2 regions of the Pseudoalteromonas sp. JSTW genome follow, and region 2 is predicted to be linked to the other one. Evidence: riboswitches for the same ligand, from Rfam matches in the RefSeq annotation. Region 2 holds a riboswitch; the other holds the start of a gene.
What was found. Region 2 has a riboswitch for cobalamin ahead of GZH31_RS12385 (ABC transporter ATP-binding protein). Riboswitches for the same ligand answer to the same signal wherever they lie in the genome.

Region 1 (4,392 bases), 1.6 Mb from region 2:
GTAAGTGTGTCAGTTTGCCATCTCGATCACCGCGATATTGCATATCAATACCAGCATCAAAGTCGCCCCATGCTTTATGTAATGACCAATTCACGCTGTGTTTAGATACATAGGTCAATGCATTACCTGTTTCAGTATCCTCTGCTGATAGGTAGGTAAAATTGAAGCTGTGATCAAAACCTAGCACTTGGTTTTTAAAGCTAAATTCAACCCCTTCGTGGCGAGCTTGATTGATATTCGTTGGTTGCCAAGCGCCGGATGCATTTGGTGCCCAGGCAATTTTGTTATCTATTTCACTGCGGAAAATAGCGATATCTAGGCTGATATCATTCACATTAAGTGATAAACCTAACTCTTGGTTATCTGATGTTTCAGGATTGAGTTCTGGGTTACCAGAGCCGGGATAATACAGATCATTAAAGGTTGGTGACTTAAAGCCGGTGCTTTGGCTTAAGCGGAATGTCGCGATATCATTTAGATGATAACCGACCGCTGCCGTATAGGTTGTTTCGTCACCAAATTGTTGGTCATCATCTTGTCGTACAGTCAGATTTGCCAGCACGTGCTCATCATCGTAGTAAGCCCCAACAAACGCAGCGAATACCTCACGACTGTCTTTTAGATAAGTGCCAGAATTAGTATTTACTTCATCTTTATACCAGTTTAAACCACCGCTAATTGTTAAACTTTGATTTAAAAAATATTGGCCGTTGTAATCGATTTGCTCACGTTCTGTCTCAAACTTATCAACCACCGTTGCACCGGTGTAGTCGATACGCGAGTCATCTGAACTGTCGCTAGAGATTGCAATATCAATCGCATGGGCGTGTTTTTCGAATGCTTTTTTCCAACCTAATGAAGCTTGGTAGTTTTCGAACTCACCTTTTTCTACTGTACTATCAGCAGGACTAAAAGAGCTATCGTATTGCGCTTCACCTTCTGAGTACTGACCCTGTAATAAAAGCTCCCCTAGTCGCTCATTTTGATAGCCTAGGTTAAAACCAAGGTTTTTATTTTCATAGCCATCTTCATCAGGTGCTACACCTTGCAATACATCAAAGCCGTCTGTTTTTTCGTAACCTGCATTAACAGAAATATCGACATCTGCAATCTGACCACCAGTAGCCACTTGGTACTCTTGGTAAGAATCTGAACCAAAGGTGACATCCAAAGTGGTATTTTGTGCTTTACGAGTAATAATATTGATCACACCCGCTAACGCATCTGAGCCATACACAGCAGCACGAGAACCCTTAATGACCTCAACGCGTTCAATACTGTTTAACGGAATATTGCTAATACTTTTATAGCCCAGCGTTGCCGAACCTGTGCGTACACCATCAATTAAAATAAGCGTATGACGTGAGCTGGCACCCCGAAGTGAAACACCTGAACTTTGCCCAAAACCACCATTAGCATTAATTTGGAAACCGGCTTGTGTTGCCAGTAAACTAGGTAAGTCGCGAACATAGCTTGCATCGATATCAGCACGGTCAATGACTGTAACGCTCGCTAAGACTTCATTAATAGATTGTTCGAATTTATTGGCAGTCACTGTGATGTGCTCGATTGATTGCTCATCCGCAGACACAGAAAAAGACAACGCAGCAGCAACCGCTACGCCTAACGTAGATTTATTTAGCATGATATCCCCTAGCCTGTGCCCACCGCACACGCAAATAGTAAGTTAATTCAAGGCCGGTCTCCGGACTCTGCATATACTGAGCATACGCATTACCGTTGCGGGGGCAGTGTTGGCATTGTTTTCTCCTTGAAAACGCACCAGCTTCCCGATTATCTTGCTGTTATTTCAGCCTTTGAAATAGCATGTATCTAAGCAGATACAGCAAGCACCTTGAAAATAGGCTGCTATTGTGATGATTTTAGGAATAAATGTCAATGGACGTCTAAACTTCTAAATAAAGTTAGATAGAAAGTAAAATAAAAAAGCCAAACACGTTTATATTTGGCTTTAGATTAGTCACAACTTCACTGTTCTTCTAGTAGAGCTGTGCGTTCATAGTCAGACAGTGCTTTCGCAATAAAATTAATTAATCGCGGAAGTTTTTGAATTGGAATGGTTGACCTAAATCAGCAGTACGAACAACTTGCATTGCTTCTTGTAAATCATCACGCTTTTTACCCGTTACACGTAACTCTTCACCTTGAATAGCGGCTTGTACTTTAATTTTTGAGTCTTTAATCAACTTGACGATTTTCTTTGCAACGTCTTTTTCAATACCTTGCTTAAGTGCCACATCACGCATGACGTATTTACCGCTGCGCGACTCATCTCTAAGCTCTAAACTAGACACGTCTAAACCGCGCTTTGAAATTTTCGCAGCAAGAATATCGAATAATTGCATAACTTGCTGTGGCGCTTCGGCTTTTAGCTTAATTACTTTGTCGTTTAATTCGATTGATGCATCAACACCACGAAAGTCAAAACGTGTTTCTAATTCACGCTTAGCATTATCCACTGCATTCTGCGCTTCGTTCATTTCTACTTCAGAAACAATATCAAATGAAGGCATGGGGTTCTCCTAACAAGATTTTTAAAATAAATATGCCTAGGATTATAACGTCAATTTTATAAATCTTTACATTTTTCTGCACACCGTTCAGGTGCGATACGAAAATTGTTTGATATACTGCCCATTCATTTTTTAGGCAGTTTAAAGGTTTATTGTGACTAGGCGCATATACCAAATTATATTTTTAGTCAGCATTATTGGCTTCACTATTCTTTTCGCCAAAGAAATTAAAGGCGTAAGTAACCTATTCCCACATGTTGATAAAGTCGCGCATTTTGGCATTTTCTTCGTACTGGCTATGGTGATGGATAAAGCGTTTAAATTACCCCTTATAGTGCAAATATTATTGCTTGCAGGGTACGGTGCTGCCATTGAGTTTATGCAAGATATGCTGCCTTATCGTCAAGCTTCAGTTGCCGATTTTGTTGCCGATTTTATAGGTGCTTCGAGCTACTTTATTATTAAACTTGGTTTTCATTTAGGTAATAAACAGCGCAATGGCTAATATTTTAATTGTAGGTGATGGTGCTATTGGCTTGTTATTCAGTCATTTTTTATCAGCTCAACATACTGTTACCTTATTAACGCGCAAGCCCACTTTGACCACCCGTTTTTATCAATCTTCAAATGGTAAATCACAACCTATCAATGCACGCCTAATTAATCATAAAGAACTTAACCAGTTTGCCCCATTCGAGTGGGTGTTATTTACGGTGAAAGCCTTTCAGGTTGAAGCTGCATTTAAGCAACTTCAACCTTATCTAGCTGAGCACTGCCAAGTTATCTTGTCTCATAATGGCATGGGCAATGTGGATGAACTTAACGCCGCGCTTTCGGCCCATCAAGGTCTATCATTTTTAACCACTCAGCAGGCGGGGTTCAAAGCAACTCAATACAGCGTGAATCATACTGGTGACGGTGCCAGTCTTTTAGGTACGTGTAATGATGCTGCGCGCAAAGTGCTAAAGCAGATCGAGCAGCACTTTAGCAGCTTACCTAATTTTAGTGTTACCGATGATATTCATACCCTTCGTTGGCAAAAACTGTTGGTGAATATCGCTATTAATCCGCTGAGCGCTATTCATAATGTAAAAAACGGTCAACTTCGTACGCCGCACTTTAGCTCACGAATTATTAATTTACTCAGTGAGGCGTGCTTAGTTGCTAACAAACAAGGTATTTCACTCTCATTAAGTGACGCGCTAAACAATGCCTACAGTGTAATGAGTGCAACCGCCGCAAACTTTTCGTCGATGCAACAAGATATTAGCCATAATAGAGCGTCTGAGATTGACGCTATTTGTGGGTATGTATGTGAGCAAGGCGCTAAGCTTGGAGTGAAAACCCCCTACAATCAAGCCATGCTTAGTATGATAAAAGCCAAATCAGCAGGGCTTTAACAACACCCCTCTTCTATTATGGCGGCTGGAAGGTGTGCCAATTAACAGCAAATTGAAAAGTCAGCGTCTTTCGTTAGGCATTAAAAAAGCGCGAAATTCGCGCTTTTCTATACCCGTTTACTTATGGGCGATACACTTTTACGTTGCTAAAGCCTTCTTCGTGTAAAATAAGCGCTTGTAGCTGGCTCATTACCCCTTTAGCACAATATAAGTAGTATTCTTTATCTTTTGGTAAATCACCAAACTTAGTCGCTAAGCGGAAAAATGGTAAATGAATTACTTCGATACCTTCAAGCTCTAGCGGGTTAGCGTCTTCTTCTTCTGGTGAACGAATATCAACAACCACTGCGTCTTTTGGAAGATCAGAGACTGACTCTGCTTCTTTCACTTCTTGTTTTGCTTCGGTATCAATGTCGCGGACATCCATAACACGTGCATTTTCAACCACCGTATTAAGT
Region 2 (4,392 bases):
CAACCGCAATTTTTTTAGCTACCACCTCATCCGTTACGCCCGTGCCCTTACCCACACATTGAGCGGCAGGTAATGATAATAGAGCAGCCATTAATGCTGCCGCACTGGTTGTGTTACCGATCCCCATTTCACCGAATGCGACGGTATTACACCCTGTATTTTTTATTGCATTCACACGCTGCTTAGCAAACTTAAAGCCTTGTTCAACTTGCGCTGGCGACATCGCCATTGAGGTATTTATTGACTCAGTAATATGCCCTAAACGTTGATTATGAACACTAATATGATGCTGTTCTGACAAAGTGCCTGCATCAACGACCTCAAGCAGCCATCCAAGTTGACGACAAAATACATTAATTGCTGCTCCACCATGCGCAAAATTAGCAATCATTTGTGAAGTCACACTGCTTGGCGCAATCGAAACCCCTTGGCTAGCAACACCATGGTCACCTGCAAAAACGACGAGTGTTGGTGCGTTAATAACGGGTTTAAATTCATCTACAGCGTGCTCTGAGTTAAGAGATTGACTTAAAATGAGTGTCAACGTTTTTGCGCACTCTTCTAATTGACCAAGCGCTCCTAAAGGTTTGGTTTTAAGATCTATTTTTTGTTGAATTACAGATGCATACTGCGAGTTAAGAGGTGCGATATTAAACATGGGCTACCTACGCTGTTTACGAAAATAAAGTAAAGATAAAAAGAACACACTGCCTATAGCCGCAGTGATCACACCCACAGGCAATTCTTGATTAGTCAGTAAAGTACGACAAAGCACATCGACCCATACCATAAATGTACCACCAACAAGGCTCGTCATTAAAAGGTTGTGGCTTGAGCCTTGCGACGTAAAGTAGCGGACAATATGCGGGATCATAAGCCCAACAAAGCCAACCCCCCCACACATAGCGACCAAAACAGCAGTAATTAACGAACTAAGTAGTAACATTAAAATACGAAAACGTTGAGCATGAATTCCCAGTGTTGCCGCGCTTTCATCACCAAGCAACATAGCGTTTAACTGACGACGAAAAGCGATCATTAACGTCATACACGCAATGATTACGGTGAGCGGGATCCAGAGCGTTCCCCACTCAGCACGTGAAAAACTTCCCATAGTCCAAAATAAGATAGCTGTAATCGCCTGAGGATCGCTAAAATAAAGTAATAAACTGGTTAAAGCACTAAACAGAAATGACAGTGCGACCCCCGCCAATAACATCGCTTCAACTTGCCCTACATGGCGACGCCCAGCAATGCCAATCAACAAAAACATAGAGAGTAAGCTGCCCAAAAATGCAGCAATCGACATACTAAAGCCAAAACTCACACCGGTAAGCGATATAAAGCAAACCACACCAAATGAGGCACCTGAAGAAATACCAAATAAGTAAGGGTCTGCCAACGGGTTTCGCGTTACGGTTTGTAATATAAGCCCAGCAAGCGCGAGCCCAGCTCCAGCTAAAAACGCCAATATCATACGTGGCATGCGCAGTTGCAAAATAATACGTTGGATAAATTCATCACTGCCCTGGCTGATTAAACTATGCAGCACATCACTCATTGATGTACTCGCGGCACCAAAACTGAGTGCTAAAAAGCAACTAACAAGTGCAACGCATACACAGAGACTAAAACGCACCCTATCAGTCATCTTGATGCTCCTGTCTGTTATAGCCGTAATAGTAGGTAATATGTGGCACGAACTCATCAAACGAGGTTGACTGAGGATGAGCAGACACTCTTGCACAAACACCAAAAACATCACTTAACAGCTGCTCGGTAAGCACCTCTTTTGGTGTGCCTTGCGTAATTAATTGACCTTCATCGATAACAAGTAACTCATCACATACGCTAGCAGCTAGATTTAAATCATGAAATGAAGCGAGCACAGTGACATCAAGTGACTTAGCAAGCTCCATAATTTGAATTTGATACTTAACGTCAAGATGGCTGGTTGGCTCATCCATAATCAATAACTTTGGTTGCTGAACAATTGAGCGGGCTATAAGTGCACGCTGTTTTTCTCCACCCGAAAGTGAATCAAAGCTTTGCTGTGTGTGATGACTTAAACCAACCTGCTCGATTGCTTGATAAATACGCTTTTTATCATCGGCATTAGTCGCACTAAACAGGGTTTTGTGTGGGGTGAGACCTAAACTAACTACATCGAAAACAGATAAATTAAATTGCGAAGGAGACTCTTGTAAAACCACAGCAACATTTTTTGCGAATTCATCAGCACTGATTTGCCAAATATTATCGCCAGCTAAAAAGACTGCACCTTGTTGTGGTTTTAAATAGCGATATAAGCAACGCAATAAACTTGATTTACCGGCGCCATTAGGTCCCAGCAAACCAATAAATTGACCTGCATTTAACTGCAAATTGATTGATTTAAGAATTGTTTTATCAGCAATTCCCCAGCTTAAATCAGATACTGAAATTAAAGGGGTTATGCCTTGGCTTTTTAATTGCAAATTACACTCTCTTGGCGAGTTTTATCAACGCACCAGAAAGCACTGACCTATATCAGTAGATAACGTGAGTTGACCCGCTCAATGATACTAATTAGTTTGAATATTAAATCGCTCAAATCGATAAACACTCTACTGTATTAGCATAATAAGACTAATTGTTGTTGCTAAGTATCTGGCTGACCATGTTCATCATGGATTACAGTTGCGGGAACAGCTGGAGAATCTCACCCCATTCCATAGCATATAGATATACCTAAACGACCTCATGATGCGAGTTTCTGTTGGAATTAAAGCAATATAGGCAAGAAATTGATTACACAGAATGGTTATTCCTTTCCTAAAATCAATAACGCGGAATTAATCGCTTTAAACCAACCCGCAGAACGTTGTTCAAAAACTTACTTTCTAAGTTGTTACTTATAAACGTGCTGCAAAGTAACGCCTTGATATAAAGCCCCTGTAAAACGCCGAAATCTAAATTTTGAGGTAGTTCGGTATATTATGGCGGGCTAAGTAAATAATTCAATGAATATCACTCTAGATGGCTAAAAAACTATTTTAGGCCACGCTTGCCCTTGTTCATCTATATATACATCTAACGTTATTAACCCTGCATAAGGTAAATGAAAAACATTAAGGTGAGTATTCGTTTGTTTAGGCATATGACAAATAATAGCGAGGATTTGTTTAATTACACCGGCGTGGCTAATCACTAATGATTGCGTATGTTTGGACTCTGTAAGCGAAACTAAAAATGCCTGCCACCATGCTTCGACTCGCGCGTAAAAGTCAGCCATTAATTCACCATTGGGCACTTTAACCTGCCACGGATGTTGCCAAAAATCACCGACATGAGGTTTACCATTTTGTTGCCAAAGTTGTTGGTAATCTTGGCCATCCCAGTCACCAAAATTAAACTCTTTCAATGCATTGTTATATTGCACATTGATTGTATGCTGACGAGCTAAGAATTCTGCATGCGTTGAACAACGTTTTAGCGGAGAGCTATAAATAGCATCGAAGCGAGATAATTTTGCGCTTGCTAGACGCATCTGTTCATAGCCTACATCTGACAAAGCAACATCAACGTGCCCACAAAGAATGCCCGGAGTTGCAATTTCGCCATGACGTAGTAAGTAAACCCGTGAAGTAAATGCGTCCATAAATATCCTTAATCAGCCATACAAGACGGTAACGCGTTTCTAGCTCAGTGTCGAGTTAGGCTAAACGAATTAAGCGAACATCAAAATGCAGCACTGCATTTGCACCAATTTTACCACCATTCCCCTTTTTACCCCACGCAAGCGCAGGAGGGATCACAAATTCATAGCGAGATCCTATATTCATCAACAAAAGCCCCTCTCTTAGGCCTTCAATCGCTTCCGATAAAGCAAACACCTCCGGCATACCCGCTTTATAGCTATCGGCAATAACATGACCGTCAGCGAGCATAATTCGTTGATTAATAACAACAGTATCAAACTCTGTGAGCTTGTCACCTGCCGCATCCTCTACAACTTTATACATCAAACCCGATGGGCACACTTGTGTATCTGGATGAGCTGAAAATTTGCTGATAAATGCTTCACTATTCTTACGGTTTAAACCTGATGAGCCTTTCGATTTTGTTGTTTTCTTACGAGACACAAAACACCTTAATTGTATTACAAATATAAAACGCTTTATCGCATAACAAAGATAGGGAAGCAAGGAGTTTAAAGTAGAGTAGCAAGCGCTAAAAGCTCAACAATGTCTTAATCTGAAAGATACACTACAGTGGCAATTCAGAGACTTTTCAGCACTAAAGTGCCTTTTACGTCCTAATTATCTCAGCGTGAGGTGAAATAAGCGATTTAAGAGAACCTTTCAATCTGTGTGATCATACCATTCCGCTTAATTAAGTGGTCTATTTTGA

Region 1: it holds a riboswitch for cobalamin, as region 2 does, so the genes downstream of both, GZH31_RS03150 (TonB-dependent receptor domain-containing protein) here and GZH31_RS12385 (ABC transporter ATP-binding protein) in region 2, are expected to answer to the same signal.

Annotation. Positions count from the first base shown of each region.
Region 1 covers NZ_CP058972.1:651,806-656,197, reverse strand. Annotated here, with positions in the region: gene GZH31_RS03150 (TonB-dependent receptor domain-containing protein) at 1-1,645, opposite strand, end outside; cobalamin riboswitch at 1,679-1,834, opposite strand; gene GZH31_RS03145 (YajQ family cyclic di-GMP-binding protein) at 2,052-2,534, opposite strand; gene GZH31_RS03140 (VanZ family protein) at 2,689-3,039, shown strand; gene GZH31_RS03135 (ketopantoate reductase family protein) at 3,032-3,934, shown strand; gene thiI (tRNA uracil 4-sulfurtransferase ThiI) at 4,056-4,392, opposite strand, start outside.
Region 2 covers NZ_CP058972.1:2,735,775-2,740,166, forward strand. Annotated here, with positions in the region: gene cobT (nicotinate-nucleotide--dimethylbenzimidazole phosphoribosyltransferase) at 1-658, opposite strand, end outside; gene GZH31_RS12380 (iron ABC transporter permease) at 662-1,651, opposite strand; gene GZH31_RS12385 (ABC transporter ATP-binding protein) at 1,644-2,477, opposite strand; cobalamin riboswitch at 2,627-2,749, opposite strand; gene GZH31_RS12390 (histidine phosphatase family protein) at 3,023-3,640, opposite strand; gene GZH31_RS12395 (FKBP-type peptidyl-prolyl cis-trans isomerase) at 3,696-4,124, opposite strand.